Regions from separate parts of the Solwaraspora sp. WMMB762 genome, predicted to be linked through region 1. Evidence: predicted binding sites of a transcription regulator. Region 1 holds the regulator's gene; each other region holds the start of a gene.
What was found. Region 1 encodes HrcA, which represses chaperone genes, less so after heat shock. Its sites were predicted from a motif close to GGTTNGCACNCTCNNNNNGAGNGTGCNAACC; they were not measured.

Region 1 (5,428 bases):
GGCGGTGGCCGTACGGATCAGTGGCTGCGCGGACCTGGTGGGTCGGGGCTCATCCATGCCGGCACACTAGTCCCATGCCAGGAGCACCACCCGCCGGTACGCCGGTGCCCGCCGACGGGGCGCTGCCGCCGTCCGCGCTCGCCCGCAGCGGCCAGCGCGGCTTCGGGGTCTATCTGCACGTGCCGTTCTGCGCCACCCGCTGCGGCTACTGCGACTTCAACACGTACACGCCCGCCGAACTTGGCGGCAGCGCACCGGTCGGGGAGTACCTGGACGCCGTACTGGCCGAGCTGGAACTGGCCGCGAAGGTGCTGGCCGACCGCCCGCCACGGCAGGTGGACACGGTCTTCGTCGGCGGCGGCACGCCGAGCCTGCTGCCCGCCGACGCGCTGGCCCGGCTGCTCGACGCGATCGACGCCACCTGGGGGCTGGCCGTCGACGCGGAGGTCACCACCGAGGCCAACCCGGAGTCGGTGACCCCGGCGTCGCTGCGGGCGCTGCGGGCCGCCGGCTACACCAGGGTGTCACTCGGCATGCAGTCGACCGCAGCGGCGGTGCTCGCCGTGCTGGACCGCCGGCACGCGCCGGGCCGCGCGGTCACCGCCGCCCGGGAGGCCCGGGAGGCCGGATTCGAGCACGTCAATCTCGATCTGATCTACGGTACGCCGGGGGAGAGCGCGGCGGACTTCGCCGAGTCGCTGGCGGCGGTGGTGGCGGCCGGGGTGGACCACGTCAGCGCGTACGCGCTGATCGTCGAGGACGGCACCCGGTTGGCGGCCCGGATGCGGCGCGGCGAACTGCCGTATCCCGACGACGACGTCGCCGCCGACCGCTACCTCGCCGCCGAATCGGCGCTGAGCGGCGCCGGATTCGACTGGTACGAGGTGTCGAACTGGGCCCGGTCGGCCGCCGGCCGGTGCCGGCACAACCTGTTGTACTGGACCGGCGGTGACTGGTGGGGGCTCGGGCCGGGGGCGCACAGCCACGTCGGCGGGGTCCGCTGGTGGAACGTGCGGCATCCCCGGTCGTACGCCGAGCGGCTGGCCGCCGGACGGTCGCCCGGCCACGGCCGGGAACTACTCACCGGCACCGAGCAGCAGGTCGAAGAGGTGATGCTGGGGCTGCGGCTGGCCAGTGGGCTGCCGCTGGCGCGACTGGCCCCGGCCGGCCGGATCGCGGCCCGTCAAGCCGGCGACGACGGGCTGCTCGACCCCGGCGCGCTCGCCGCCGGGCAGGCGGTGCTGACCCTGCGCGGCCGGCTGCTGGCCGACGCGGTCGTCCGGGACCTGCTCCCGTGAGACCCGCTGCTGGGCTGCCTTGCGTGGCGTGGCCCGCATTGCCCGCCACCGGTGACGCCCCCGGAGCCGGTACGGATCCGGGGGCGAGCGGTGTCACTTGATGAAGTTGGCGGACATCGGGTACTTGTACAGCGTCCCCTCGTTGGCCTTAACGCCCGCGATGATCCCGAAGATGATCTGGATCGCGAACACCACCAGGCTGGGGATGAACAACAGGCACCAGCTGACGAAGAGCAGCACGAAGGCGATCGCCGACCAGAGGATCTGGAAGTTGAGCGCGGCCAGCGCGTGCGCCCGTACGGCCGGTGACTGCTGACCCTTGACCAGGTAGGCGATCAGCGGGCCGACGAAGCCGAGCGGTCCGAAGCTGATGAACGCGCCCAGGGCGCCACCGAAGTGGGCGATCAGGGCCCAGGTCTTGTCGTCGTTGGTGGCGTAGCCGGACGGGGGTTGACCTCCGTACGCCGGACCGCCGGGCGGGTAACCGCCGGGCGGGGGATATCCGCCGGCGCCGCTGGGCGGCGGGGGGTATCCGGGAGAGGAGGCCTCGCCCGGCATCGAGTAGGACGCTGGAGGTGGCGGCGGGGAGTTGGGGTCCTGCGGCATGCCGCCGGGACCGTTCTCCCCTGGTGGGCGAGGTGGTTCAGTCATGCCCGACACGGTAGGGGGACGGATCAAGCCGCGCCAGTTAGCCCCGCCGACGATTTTCCCGTCCGGGCAGGCCGTCTCCGCTGGTCGGTCGGCTTGTGTGGGGCCCGCCGGCCGGCTTGCGGAGCCCCGCCGGCCGGCTTGCGGAGCCCCGCCGGCCGGCTTGCGGAGCCCCGCCGGCCGACCGATCCGACCCGGGTGAGTGCCCTTGGTGACATATCGCCCGGTACGCCCCCGCCCGGCGAACTGATCATCGCCGGCCCGGCCCGATCGACGTATGCTGGCACTCACAACAGGCGAGTGCCAGCAGGGCGTCCGTCGTCGGTCCGGCCACCCACCGGCCGCCGCGACGGCCGGGGCCGTAGCCTCGGACCGGTCCGACCGGTGCCAGCGGAGGAGGTGCAGATGGGTCTCGACGACCGCAAACTCGACGTGCTTCGGGCGATCGTCGAGGACTACGTCGCCACTCAGGAGCCGGTCGGCAGCAAGGCGCTGGTCGAGCGGCACCAGCTCGGAGTGTCACCGGCGACCGTCCGTAACGACATGGCGGTGCTGGAGGAGGAGGGCTACATCCGGCAGCCGCACACCAGCGCCGGGCGGGTCCCGACCGACCGTGGCTACCGGTTGTTCGTCGACCGGCTGTCCCGGGTGAAACCGCTCAGCCCGGCGGAGCGCAGGGCGATCGAACGCTTCCTCGCCGGCGCCGTCGACCTCGACGACGTCGTGCACCGCACCGTCCGGCTGCTCGCCCAGCTCACCCGCCAGGTCGCGGTGGTGCAGTACCCGAGCCTGTCCCGGTCGTCGGTACGGCACCTGGAGCTGGTGCCGATCTCGACCACCCGGCTGATGCTGGTCCTGATCGTCGACACCGGCCGGGTCGAGCAGCGACTGGTGGAGCTGCCGGCCCCGATCAGTGCCGACGACGTGACCGACCTGCGTCGGCTGGCCAACGAGAAGCTCGACGGCTGTCGGCTCTCCGACACCCCGCCGTTGGTCCAGGCGTTGGTCGACGAGGCGCCATCGGACCTGCGACCGGCGATGACCACGCTTTCGACGGTCCTGCTGGAGACGCTGGTCGAGCGGCACGAGGAACGCATCGCGCTGGCCGGGACCGCTAACCTGACCAGAGGGGGACTACTCGACTTCCAGGGCTCCCTGCGTCCGATACTGGAGGCACTGGAGGAGGAGGTCGTCCTGCTCAAACTGATCGGCGAGGTGGAGCCGAGCACCCTGCGGGTCCGCATCGGCGACGAGAACGAGATCGACAACCTGCGGGCCGCATCCGTGGTCAGCACCGGTTACGGTCCGGGCACCGTCATCGTCGGTGGCCTCGGCGTGCTGGGGCCCACCCGGATGGACTACCCCGGCACCATCGCCACGGTTCGCGCCGTGGCACGCTACGTCGGCGATCTGCTGGCGCAGAACTGACCGGCGGGCAGGATAACCGACCCGGCGAACTGCACATGCGAGACTGACACATGAGGACACCAGACGCAGTGGCCAAGGACTACTACGGGATTCTCGGCGTGAGCCGGGACGCCTCCGCTGACGACATCAAGCGGGCCTACCGCAAGTTGGCCCGGCAGTACCATCCGGACGTCAATCCGGATCCGGTGGCGGCTGACAAGTTCAAGGACATCAACGCCGCGTACGAGGTGCTCTCCGACGACCAGAAGCGGCAGATCGTCGACCTTGGTGGCGACCCGTTGGCACCCGGCGGCGCGCCCGGCGGCGGCCCCGGCGGGGCCGGCCCCTTCGTCGGCTTCCAGGACATCATGGACGCCTTCTTCGGGGCGGCGGCCGGCTCCCGTGGGCCGAGGTCGCGGACCCGTCCCGGCGCCGACGCGATCCTGCGCCTGGAACTCGATCTGACCGACACCGCGTTCGGCGTGGAAGCGCCGATCACCGTCGACACCGCGGTGATCTGCACCACATGCTCCGGCGCGGGCACCGCGGCCGGCACCCACCTGGCGACCTGCGAGGCGTGCGGCGGGCGCGGCGAGGTCCAGTCCGTGCAACGGACCTTCCTCGGCCAGGTGGTCTCGTCCCGGCCCTGCGTCGCCTGCCAGGGCTACGGCACCGTCATCCCGCACCCCTGCACCACCTGTTCCGGCGACGGCCGGGTGCGGACCCGACGTTCACTGACCGTCAAGATCCCCGCCGGGGTGGAGGACGGGATGCGGATCCGGCTGGCCCAGCAGGGCGAGGTCGGGCCGGGCGGGGGCACCGCCGGTGACCTGTACGTCGAGATCCACGAGCGGCCGCACGACGTCTACTCCCGCAAGGGCGACGACCTGCACTGCCGGGTCACCGTGCCGATGACCGCCGCGGCGCTCGGCACCCGGCTGACCATCCGGACCCTGGACAGCGACGAGCCGGTGGACGTCAAGCCGGGCACCCAACCGGGTGCCACCCTGCGGTTGCGCGGGCGCGGCGTGCCGCACCTGCGCGGCACCGGCCGCGGTGACCTCTACGTGCACCTCGACGTGCGTACCCCGACCAAGCTCGACGCCGAGCAGGAGCGGACGCTGCGGGAGTTCGCCAAGGCCCGGGGCGAGGAGGTCGCCGAGCTGACCAAGCAGGGCGGGTTCTTCTCCCGGATGCGCGACGCGTTCAACGGCCACGGCTGACCCGCCGCCCGGTCCGGCCAGCGAGCAGCAGCGGAGAACCGATCCGACGTGAGCGCCCCACTGTTTCTCGTCGAGCGCCTGCCGACCGGGCCGACCCACACCCTCGACGGGCCGGAGGGCCACCACGCCGCGACCGTGGTCCGGCTGCGCCCGGGTGAGCAGTTGCGGCTCGCCGACGGGCGCGGCGGCGTCGCCGACGCGGTGGTCGAGGCCGTCGGCCGGCACCAGCTCGACCTGCGGGTCCTCGACACCGGGTACGTCAGCGCCACCGACCCCCGGCTGGTGGTGGCGCAGGGCGTCGCCAAGGGCGACCGGGGCGAGCTGGCGGTGCAGGCGATGACCGAGGTCGGGGTGGACGAGATCGTTCCGTGGGCGGCCGCCCGCTCGGTGACCCGCTGGCGCGACGACCGTGGTGCCCGGGCCCGGCAACGATGGGTCGGCACCGCGCGGGAGGCCACCAAACAGGCCCGCCGGCTGTGGCTGCCGACGATCGGCGGCTCCGACCAGCAGCCGGCCGAGTCGACCGACGCGGTCGCCGCCCGGTGCACGGCGTCGGCCGCCAGCTTCGTCCTGCACGAGTCGGCGCAGCAGCGGCTGGCCGTCGCCGATCTGCCGACCACCGGGTCGGTCATGCTGGTGGTGGGGCCGGAAGGCGGGATCGACGACGCCGAGCTGGCCACCTTCGTCGACGCCGGGGCCCGGCCGGTGCGGCTCGGCCCGGCGGTGCTGCGGACGTCGACCGCCGGTGTCGCGGCACTCGCCCTGCTCTCCGGTCGGCTGGGGCGCTGGTAACGCCGTGGTTGAGGCGCTGGTGGCGCGGCGGTGGACCGGCCGGACCCCGGTCACCGCTAC
Region 2 (5,428 bases), 1.0 Mb from region 1:
CCCGCTCGGCGTACTCGTGCAGCGGCCGGGCCGCCGCGTCGGCGAGCCGTTCGATGAACGCCAGCGGCGAATCGGCGAGCATCTCCAGCCGCAGCGCGCGCATCCGGGCGGCGTCGTCGGCCCGGATCCGCCGGACCGCGGCTACCGGCGGTACGACGTGGTCGGTGTCGGTCCCAGTTCCCATGCCGGCATGCTCGCCCGGCGCGGCTTGGCCGACAACCGGAATCCCGCCTTCTGCCCGGCCCGCACCGGTCACGCCACCAGCAGCAGGGCGGTGCCGAGTTGCCGGCAGTAGTCGACGCCGTGGTCGAGCCCGTGCCGCCCCGGGTAGCGGGCCAGCGCGCCGATCACCCAGGTCTCCCCGATCGCGAGGCAGCTGACGTGCCAGAGCCCGTCCTCGTCGCGCAGCAGCCAGCCGTTCTTGATGGCGATGGTGGCCGCGTACTCGGGGGTGAGCGCGTCCCGTGGGCCGAAGTCGCCCTCACCGCGGACGGCGCGCATCTCGGACAGCAGCCACGGCGTCCACTGCGGCCCGGCCGCCCGCCCGTCGGCGAGGCAGCGCCCCAGCCTGGTCAGATCACGGGCGGAGACGATCGTGTTGCTCCACAGATCGCGCTCCGGGGCCGAGTCGGTCAGCCCGCAGAGCCGTACCATCCGCTCGATGGACTCTCGGCCACCGACCCGATCGTAGGTGGCGTCCGCGCCGGGATTGTCGCTGTCCCGGATGATCGACGACAGCTGGGCCAGCTGGGGTGTGCGGAGCATGTGGCCCTGCTCGTCGGCGCGGCGCAGGTCGTCGGCGGCCAGCCACACCTTGATCAACGACATGGTGTCGCTCTGCGCGGTGAAGTTCGGTGACCCGGTGATCAGCCCGGTACGCCGGTTCAGCGCCGCCCAGGAGAAGAACCCGTCGGTCGGCGTCGGTACCGGGCCGGCGCGCAGCAGCACGCTGCGCTGCTGGTGGTCGTGGTCCTGGTCGGCGACGGTCCAGCCCGGCTCGCGCGGCGGTGGTTTGCCGGCGTCCCCGGGCAGGCCGCCGGTGAACGCCGACAGCACGATGAGCAGCCCGGCGGCGGCGGCCGCCGGGTGGCGTTGGCGGACGCGGTCGGGCCGGGGCGCGGTGCGGTCCGACCGTCGGACGGCCCGGCTGCCAGGTGCGCGATGCCGTCCGGGCTTCACGTTCTGCGGTGTACGGGACACACGTGGTCAACGAAATGCGGTGCCAGAGAGACTTGACTGGGGGTTAATGTCCCCTTTTGGGGTAGTGCGGTGCCGTCAGACCTCGTGTAGCGTGCGATTCCGGCTGCTGTACTCGGGCAACCCGCACGGGAGTCCCGATCGGTGGCTCCGGCCGGCGAACACGCCGGTCAGAGGGCCGGCAGAGGCCCGGCACGACAGAAGTGAGGAAGTGCACCGTGGCGCAGGGCACCGTGAAGTGGTTCAACAGCGAGAAGGGCTACGGTTTCATCGCGGTCGACGGGGGTCAGGACGTCTTCGTCCACTTCTCCGCCATCGAGATGGACGGCTACAAGGCGCTCGACGACGGGCAGCGCGTCGAGTTCGAGATCGCTCAGGGGCAGAAGGGTCCTCAGGCGGAGAGGGTCCGGGTCATCGCCTAGTCACCCTGCTGGCCGGCACGGTCACCCTGCTGGCCAACTGCGCGTCCGGTGGCCGGCGCGGCCGCCCGACCGGACGGCGACGTATCTGATAGCTCGACACAGGTCTGCGTACCCGCAAGGCGTCGGTTCTCCTCGTGGAGCCGGCGCCTTTCATCGTCTCGCCATCCGGCGATCCTGCCCACCCGATCTTGACCGTGACCGCCGTCTGCGGCCGTACGGCCCGAAGGGGTACGTCGGGCGGCAAGTTGCTGTTCGCTTGCACTCGACAGGGGAGAGTGCTAAACAAGGATTGGCACTCGCCAACCGGGAGTGCCAAAGGTCGGGGCGGTGGGGCCACCGCCGTCGTCCCGCTTCGCGGGGTGACGGAGATGGCCGGTCGTCGCGGGCTATCCGGCCCGGCCGGCGGACGTCACTGTCGCCAGGTAGTGACGTCCGAAGGTGCGTAGAGCAGGCGGCATGGCGGAGCTGACCGGCTCCGGTGCTGCGAGCGTCCAGGAGGACAACGCCGTATGGCCAAGATGATCGCGTTCGACGAAGAGGCGCGCCGCGGTCTCGAGCGGGGCATGAACACCCTCGCCGACGCCGTCAAGGTGACGCTGGGCCCGAAGGGCCGCAACGTCGTGCTCGAAAAGAAGTGGGGCGCTCCCACCATCACCAACGATGGTGTGAGCATCGCCAAGGAGATCGAGCTCGAGGACCCGTACGAGAAGATCGGCGCCGAGCTGGTCAAGGAGGTCGCCAAGAAGACCGACGACGTGGCCGGTGACGGCACGACGACGGCGACCGTCCTGGCCCAGGCCCTGGTCCGCGAGGGCCTGCGCAACGTCGCGGCCGGCGCGAACCCGATGGCCCTGAAGCGGGGCATCGAGGCCGCCGTCGCCAACGTCGCGGAGGAGCTGAGCAAGCTCGCCAAGGACGTGGAGACCAAGGAGCAGATCGCGTCCACCGCGTCGATCTCCGCCGGTGACTCCAGCGTCGGCGAGATCATCGCCGAGGCGATGGACAAGGTCGGCAAGGAAGGCGTCATCACCGTCGAGGAGAGCAACACCTTCGGCCTGGAGCTGGAGCTCACCGAGGGTATGCGCTTCGACAAGGGCTACATCTCGCCCTACTTCTGGACCGACCCGGAGCGGATGGAGGCCGTCCTCGACGACCCCTACATCCTGATCGTCAACAGCAAGATCTCCTCGGTCAAGGACCTGCTCCCGATCCTGGAGAAGATCATGCAGTCGGGCAAGCCGCTGCTGATCATCGCCGAGGACGTCGAGGGCGAGGCGCTGGCCACCCTGATCGTCAACAAGGTGCGCGGCACCTTCAAGTCGGTTGCCGTCAAGGCCCCCGGCTTCGGTGACCGCCGCAAGGCGATGCTGACCGACATCTCGATCCTCACCGGCGGCCAGGTCGTCAGCGAGGAGCTCGGCCTGAAGCTCGACGCGGTGACCATCGACATGCTGGGCCGGGCCCGCAAGGTCCAGGTGACCAAGGACGAGACCACGGTCGTCGACGGTGCCGGCGACGCCGAGCAGATCCAGGGCCGGGTCAACCAGATCCGGGCCGAGATCGAGAAGAGCGACTCCGACTACGACCGCGAGAAGCTGCAGGAGCGGCTGGCCAAGCTGGCCGGCGGCGTCGCGGTGATCAAGGTCGGTGCGGCCACCGAGGTGGAGCTCAAGGAGCGCAAGCACCGCATCGAGGACGCGGTGCGCAACGCCAAGGCGGCCGTCGAGGAGGGCATCGTCCCCGGTGGTGGCGTCGCCCTGGTGCAGGCCGGCAAGACCGCCTTCGACAAGCTCGACCTGGTCGGCGACGAGGCGACCGGCGCGCAGATCGTGAAGATCGCGCTGGACGCCCCGCTGCGGCAGATCGCCGTCAACGCCGGCCTCGAAGGCGGCGTCGTGGTGGAGAAGGTCCGCAACCTGGAGGCCGGCCACGGCCTCAACGCCGCCAACGGCGACTACGTGGACCTGCTGCAGGCGGGCATCATCGACCCGGCCAAGGTGACCCGGTCGGCGCTGCAGAACGCCTCGTCGATCGCGGCCCTGTTCCTGACCACCGAGGCCGTGGTGGCGGACAAGCCGGAGAAGACCCCGGCCCCGGCCGGCGCGCCCGGCGGCGGCGAGATGGACTTCTGAGTCCAGCCACGCCGCAGTAGCGACAAGACCGCAGGGCGGTTACCGGGCAGCTTCCCGGTAACCGCCCTGCGGCGTCTCCGGCCCCGCGCCGATCAGCCGCCGGACCGGGCGGCCTGCACCGCCGCGTACGCGTCGACCAGGCCGGCGCCGGTGAGGTTCGCCGGATCACCGCAGGTGTCACCGCCCCCGGTGCCGGCCTCGGCGGCGGTCTGCCGCAGGATCCGCGCCGTGCCGTCCAGATCACCGATCAGCTCCGGTTGCGCCGACCACAGCAGCGCCACCACCCCGGCCACCTGCGGGGTCGCCATCGACGTACCGTCCAGCGCCGCGTACCCGCCGCCGGGCATCGCCGACAGCACGTCGGCGCCCGGTGCCACCAGGTCCGGTTTGACGGTGCCGTCCGGCGCCGGGCCCCGGCTGGAGAAGTCGGTGACCTCCCGGTCGGCGTCCACCGCGCCGACGGTCAGCACGTCCGCGTACGGGGCCGGCGGGTCGTCGACCGAGCTGCAGAACGGGCCGGTGTTGCCGGCGGCGGCGACCATCATCAGCCCAGCGGCGGCCAGCGCCTCGGTGGCCGGTCGCAGCGAACTCAGGTCGCAGCCTTCCAGCTCGGGGCAGCCCCACGAGTTGGTCAGCACGTGCGGGGCGCGCTCCGGTCGCCCGTCGGCGAACGGGTCGCCCCCGGTCGGGAACGGGGCCAGCATGAACTGCAGGCAGTCCAGGTAGCGGGCCGGGTTGCCGAGGTTGCGGTCCAGGTTGACACAGCCCACCCAGGAGGCGCCGGGGGCGACCCCGACGTCGGTGTCGCCGACCGCCGAGCCGAGCGTGTGGGTGCCGTGCCCGTTGTTGTCGGTCGGCGTACGGGTGTCGTTCCACGGGTCGAACCAGGAGTCGTCGCCGCCCCGGAACCCGTCGGACAGGGCCGGATGGTCGCCGTCCACGCCGGAGTCCGAGGAGCCGACCACGATGCCGGCGCCGTCGACGCCGAGCTCCGTCCAGACCCGTTCGGCACCGAGCATGGTGATGTTCCACGGCGGGGTACGCGGAGCGGGCTGCTCGCCCCGTTCGGGCTCGACCGTGGCCGGCAGCGGCCGTAGTTGCTGACTGATCAGCACCCGATCGACGTCGTCCCGCCGGGTCAGCCAGGGCCGCAGCGCCGGCCCGGCGTCCACCTCGATTGCGTTGACCAGGTAGTACGGCGTGTAGGACAGCCCCCACCGGTCCAGATCGTCGCGCAGGTCGGCCTGGCTGGCCTCGGCGGTGTCGACCAGCGCTTGGAAGACCGTGCGGACCCGTTCGTCGCGGGCCTGCGGTCCGGTGCCGCGCGGCACGTCGGACAGATCGGCCTGTTCCCGCAGCATCACGAACAGCCGTTCGCCGTGCAGCCCCGGCTGCCCGACGGCGAGGTGCACGGCGCCCCCGACCACCGCCAGCGCCGCGACGGTGGCCGCCGCCACCCACCGCAATGGTCGACCTGCCAGCCGTGGCGGTCGACCCGCCCGCCGCCAACCGAGACCGAAGCCGAGTCCGAGGCCCAACACGAGCGCCAGCGCCAGCCCGACGCCGGCACCGACCGCCGCCCAGAACGGGAGGTCACGGCCGATGGCCAGGAGCAGCGAGACCTCTTCCGGGTCGAGCAGGGCCAGCGGTCCGGCGACGGACAGCCCGGCCAGTACG
Region 3 (5,428 bases), 3.0 Mb from region 1:
GCGGGCGGCCAGCATCCCGATGACGGCGGCGAACCCGGCGAGCAGTACGCCGGTGCCGATCAGCAGCGCGGTCTTGTCGTGTACGCCGAACACGTCGATGGCGAACTGCTTCAGCGGCTCGGGGACGGTGTCGACGACCACCCCGCCGACCGCGACCAGCGGTGCCGAGCGGGCGCCGGTGGCGACGGCGATCAGCTCGGCCAGGCCCAGGGCGAGCGCGGCCGCGGCCACCCCGGCGAGCGCCGCGAGCGGCCCGGGCAGGCGGCCCGGCGGTTCGGTCTGCGCAGCTGGCCCGGTCGGCTCCGGCCCTGTCGCGTCCGGCACCGTCGGTTCCGGCCTCATCGCGTCCAGCCCATCTGTCCGGCACCGTACGGGGTCGACGGCGCGTAGGTACCGCCGACGATACGCAGAATCCGCGTGATCAGAAACCTCGGGCGGAGTGCGCCCTCGGCCGTACTGATCACGCGGATCCAGGGTGGAGCAGGTGGAGCAGGGTGGAATTTCCGGTCAGAAACCGGGACCGTGCTGGTGGCCGTGCCCATGGTCGTGACCGTGACCGCCGGCGGCCGGCTCGACCTTCTCCGGCTTCTCCACCACCAGGCTCTCGGTGGTGAGCAGCAGCCCGGCGATCGACGCGGCGTTGCTGACCGCGTTGCGGGTCACCTTCACCGGGTCGATGATGCCGGCCCGGGCCAGATCGACGTACTCACCGGTGGCGGCGTTGAGACCGTGGCCCCAGTCGCCTTCGAGTACCTTGCCGACCACGACGTACCCGTCGTAGCCGGCGTTCTGGGCGATCCACCGCAGCGGCTCGTGCAGCGCCTTGCGGACCACCGACACGCCGACCTTCTCGTCGCCGTCGAAGCCGAGGTCGTCGTCGAGCACGGCGGCGATCTGGCTCAGCGCCGCGCCGCCACCGGGGATGGTGCCCTCCTCGACCGCGGCCTTGGTCGCGGCGATGGCGTCCTCGATGCGGTGCTTGCGCTCCTTCATCTCCACCTCGGTGGCGGCCCCGGCCTTGATCACCGCGATGCCACCGGAGAGCTTGGCCAGCCGCTCGGCGAGCTTCTCCCGGTCCCAGTCCGAGTCGGACGCGTCGATCTCCTTGCGGATCTGGGTGACCCGGTCGGCGACCTCGGAGTCGTTGCCGGCACCGTCGACCACCGTGGTGGTGTCCTTGTCGACCACGATCCGCCGGGCCCGGCCCAGCGACTCCAGCCCGACCGCGTCGAGCTTGTAGCCCAGCTCCGGGGCGATCAGCTCGGCACCGGTCAGGATCGCCATGTCCTGCAGCATCGCCTTGCGCCGGTCACCGAAGCCGGGAGCCTTGACCGCACAGATCTTCACGGTCTTGCGCACGGCGTTGACCACCAGGGTGGACAGCGCCTGCCCGTCGACATCCTCGGCGACGATCAGCAGCGGCTTGCTGTCCTGGACGATCTTCTCCAGCAGCGGCAGCAGCTCCTCGATCGAGGAGATCTTCTGGGTGGTGATCAGGATGTACGCGTCCTCGAGGACCGCCTCCTGCGCTTCGGCGTCGGTGACGAAGTGCGGGGAGATGAAGCCCTTGTCGAACTGCAGGCCCTCGGTGACCTCCAGCTCGGTGGCCAGGGTCGAGCCTTCCTCGACGGTGATCACGCCGTCGCGGCCGACCCGCTCCATCGCCTCGGCGATCAGCTCGCCGATCGTGGCGTCCTGGGCCGAGATCGTCGCGACCTGCGCGATCGAGCCCTTGTCGGCCACGTCCGCCGCCTTGGCCAGCAGCGATTCGGAGACCTTCTGCGCGGCCGCGTCGATGCCGCGCTTGAGGCCGGCCGGGTTGGTCCCGGCGGCGACGTTGCGCAGACCTTCACGGACCATCGCCTGGGCGAGCACGGTGGCGGTGGTGGTCCCGTCGCCGGCGACGTCGTTGGTCTTCGTCGCCACCTCCTTGACCAGCTGCGCACCGAGGTTCTCGTACGGGTTGGTGAGCTCGATCTCCTTGGCGATGGTCACGCCATCGTTGGTGATCGTCGGAGCGCCGAACTTCTTGTCCAGCACGACGTTGCGCCCGCGCGGGCCGAGGGTGACCTTGACCGTGTCCGCGAGCGTGTTGACGCCGTGCTCCAAGAGGTGCCGGGCGTCGTCCGAGAAACTCAGGATCTTCGCCATGACATTCCCTTCACAGGCACTAGCCGTCGGCCGGCCGGCGGCTGCCGGCACCGGCCAACGGGCGACGCCCCGAAGCCCCGGGCTGGGGCTTCGGGGCGTTCAGCACTGGCAGTAGGTCACTTCTCGATGACCGCGAGGACGTCGCGGGCGGAGAGCACCAGGTACTCCTCGCCGGCGTACTTGACCTCGGTGCCGCCGTACTTCGAGTAGATGACCGTGTCGCCGACGTTGACGTCAACCGGGATCCGGTTGCCCTTGTCGTCGACGCGGCCGGGGCCGACAGCGAGGACGGTGCCCTCCTGCGGCTTCTCCTTGGCGGTGTCGGGGATCACGATGCCCGACGCCGTGGTGGTCTCAGCCTCGTTCGCCTGGACCAGGATCCGGTCCTCGAGCGGCTTGATCGCAACCTTGGTCGCGGTAGTCACGGGCATACCCTCCTGGGGTATCTGGTTTTGGTGCCGGCCACGTGGGTAACCGGCGTCAATCTGCCTCATGTCCACCGGGCGGATCCGTCGTCGCGGGTGCCGGACCGCCTGGCGTTTCGCTCACCGGCGGGAGCCGGCGGGCTGGCACCCTCGACCCGAGAGTGCTAACCGCAGATTAGCAGTCGCCTGTACGGAGTGCTAGCCCGATGGCCGAGCATGGACAATGTCGCGGTGCACCCGGACGAACTGGCCGCCCTGCGCGCCCCGGAAGGCGCGGCCGCGCTGGTCACCGCAGCCGAGGTGCTGGCCGCGCCGGGCGGGACGGATCCACTCACGGCGGCGACCGCGCTGCGTACCGCCGGGGTGCCGGCACCGCTGGCGACCGCCGCGCTCACCCAGGCCGCGCTGCGTGCCCGCGCGGTCGGCAAGTTCGGCCCGGCCGCCGCCCGGATGTTCTTCACCCGCGCCGGCCTGGAGCAGGCCACCCGGTCAGCGGTCGCCGACCGGCGCGCCGCCCGGTTGCGCGCCGCCGGGGTGCGCCACCTCGCCGACCTCGGTTGCGGTCTCGGCGCGGACACCCTCGCCGCCGCCCGGGCCGGCATCCGGGTGTACGCGGTGGAGGCCGACCCGGGCACCGCCGCGATCGCCGCCGCCAACGTCGAGGCGACCGGGCTGGCCGACCTGGTCGACGTGGTCTGCGCCGACGCCACCGGAGTCGACCTCACCGGCTACGACGCGGTCTTCTGCGACCCGGCCCGCCGGTCCGGCAACGGTCGGCGCACCTTCGACCCGGACAGCTACTCCCCGCCGTGGGACTTCGTCCGGTCGCTGGTCGCCCGGGTGCCCCGGACCGTGCTGAAGGTGGCGCCGGGGATCGACCACGCGCTGATCCCGCCGGGAGCCGAGGCCGAGTGGGTCAGCGTCGACCGGGATGTGGTCGAGGCGGCGTTCTGGTGCGGCCCGCTGGCCGACACGCCGCGCCGGGCCACCCTGCTGCGGGCCGGGCAGCCGGCCACGGAGCTGACCGGCGACGGTGGCGAGCCGGTCGACGTCGGCCCGGTCCGGCGCTACCTGTACGACCCGGACGGGGCGGTGGTCCGCTCGCACCTGGTCGCCGCGTTCGCCGCGACCGTCGACGGCACCCTCGCCGACGGGTCGATCGCCTACGTCTACGCCGACACGCCGACCGACACGCCGTACGGCCGGTGTCTGGAGATCACCGACGTGCTGCCGTTCTCGCTGAAGCGGCTGCGGGCGCTGCTGCGCGAACGCGGTGTCACGCGGCTGGAGATCCTCAAACGCGGCTCCCCGCTCGACCCCGCCCAGTTGCGCCGCGAGCTGCGGCTGCGTACCGCCTCCGGGGCCGGCGTGGCGGCGAGCCTGGTGCTGACCCGGGTGGCCGGCGCCCCGACGGCGCTGCTCGCCCACCCGGTGCCGGCGCCGGGCCGGTGAGCGTGCCAGGCCGGGCGAGCGCGCCCGCCCGATGAGCGCGCGGGCCGGTAACGTCGCGCGGCATGGCAGGTACCGCGACCCCGGCGACGACGCTGCTGACCAAGCGGCGGATCACCTTCCAACTGCACCCGTACCGGGTCTCGCCGGACACCCCGGACTACGGCGCGGCGGTCGCGGCCGCCCTCGGCGTCGCCGCCGAGCAGGTGTTCAAGACGCTGGTGGCGCAGGTCGACGGGGCACTCGCCGTCGGCGTCGTGCCGGTCACCGGGGAGCTGGACCTGAAGGCTCTGGCGGTGGCGCTCGGCGGCAAGCGCGCGGTGCTCGCCGACCGGGTGCTCGCCGAGCGGACCACCGGGTACGTCCGGGGCGGGATCAGCCCGATCGGGCAGCGCAGACGCCTGCCGACGGTGCTGGACGCCTCGGCGCAGCGGTACGCCGACGTGTACGTCTCGGCCGGCCGTCGCGGGTTGCAGTTGAGTATCACTCCGGGCGACCTGGCAGCGGTGGCCGACGCCCGGTTCGCCCCGATCGCTACCCACTGATCCGGTCAGTCGACGGGCAGATGTCCGCCACGTTGCTGAATTGTTATCGCGGGCAACAAAACTGGTGACGTCAGCGGTCTTGTGCTCGGCGCCACACTCCTAATACGTTGCCGGACACAACAAAACTGTGACGGCCCAGCCCAGCCCCAGGCCGTTGCCGTCGCCGGCCGGGTCTCCGGAGCCCACCAGCGCCGCGCGAGCCACACCTGAGACCGCACGACACGCACCAGCACAAAACCCTTGTACGCGAAACATCACCCTTCGAAAGGACCCGAGCGATGCGCAGAGGGATCCTCAGCACCGCCGCCGCTGGCGTCCTGCTCGCCGGCGGCCTGACCGCCTGCAGCAGCGACACCGGCACCGACAGCGGTGACACGCCCACCCCGAAGATCGGCGTGATCCTGCCGGACAGCGCCTCCTCCGACCGCTGGGAGACCGCCGACCGGCGCTTCCTGCAGGAGGCGTTCGACGCCGCCGGCGTCGACGCCACCATCCAGAACGCGCAGGGCGACAAGGCCCAGTTCCAGACCCTCGCCGACCAGATGATCACCGACGGGGCCACCGTCCTGATGATCGTCAACCTGGACTCCGGCACCGGCAAGGCCGTGCTGGACAAGGCCAAGCAGCAGGGCGTCGCCACCATCGACTACGACCGGCTGACCCTGGGCGGCTCCGCCGAGTACTACGTGAGCTTCGACAACGAGGCCGTCGGCCAGCTGCAGGGCGAGGGTCTGGTCAAGTGCCTGACCGACGCCGGCGTGGAAGAGCCGACCATCGCCACCCTCAACGGCTCCGAGACCGACAACAACGCCACCCTGTTCAAGAACGGCTACGACGGCGTGCTCGACCCGTTGTACG

Region 2: groL (chaperonin GroEL) is a predicted target of HrcA. The motif match lies at 1,907-1,937, and genes of this name have one in related genera.
Region 3: groES (co-chaperone GroES) is a predicted target of HrcA. The motif match lies at 2,716-2,746, and genes of this name have one in related genera.

What each region holds. Positions count from the first base shown of each region.
Region 1 is NZ_JBMHMD010000001.1:2,597,903-2,603,330, reverse strand. It holds gene ACN27J_RS11500 (enoyl-CoA hydratase-related protein) at 1-57, opposite strand, end outside; gene hemW (radical SAM family heme chaperone HemW) at 75-1,298, shown strand; gene ACN27J_RS11490 (DUF4870 domain-containing protein) at 1,392-1,949, opposite strand; gene hrcA (heat-inducible transcriptional repressor HrcA) at 2,352-3,374, shown strand; gene dnaJ (molecular chaperone DnaJ) at 3,443-4,576, shown strand; gene ACN27J_RS11475 (16S rRNA (uracil(1498)-N(3))-methyltransferase) at 4,625-5,368, shown strand.
Region 2 is NZ_JBMHMD010000001.1:3,643,893-3,649,320, reverse strand. It holds gene ACN27J_RS16205 (GNAT family N-acetyltransferase) at 1-184, opposite strand, end outside; gene ACN27J_RS16200 (serine hydrolase) at 253-1,179, opposite strand; gene ACN27J_RS16195 (cold-shock protein) at 1,416-1,619, shown strand; gene groL (chaperonin GroEL) at 2,129-3,751, shown strand; gene ACN27J_RS16185 (S8 family serine peptidase) at 3,844-5,428, opposite strand, start outside.
Region 3 is NZ_JBMHMD010000001.1:5,607,950-5,613,377, reverse strand. It holds gene ACN27J_RS25150 (molybdopterin-dependent oxidoreductase) at 1-261, opposite strand, end outside; gene groL (chaperonin GroEL) at 508-2,151, opposite strand; gene groES (co-chaperone GroES) at 2,268-2,582, opposite strand; gene ACN27J_RS25135 (class I SAM-dependent methyltransferase) at 2,793-4,028, shown strand; gene ybaK (Cys-tRNA(Pro) deacylase) at 4,091-4,570, shown strand; gene ACN27J_RS25125 (sugar ABC transporter substrate-binding protein) at 4,849-5,428, shown strand, end outside.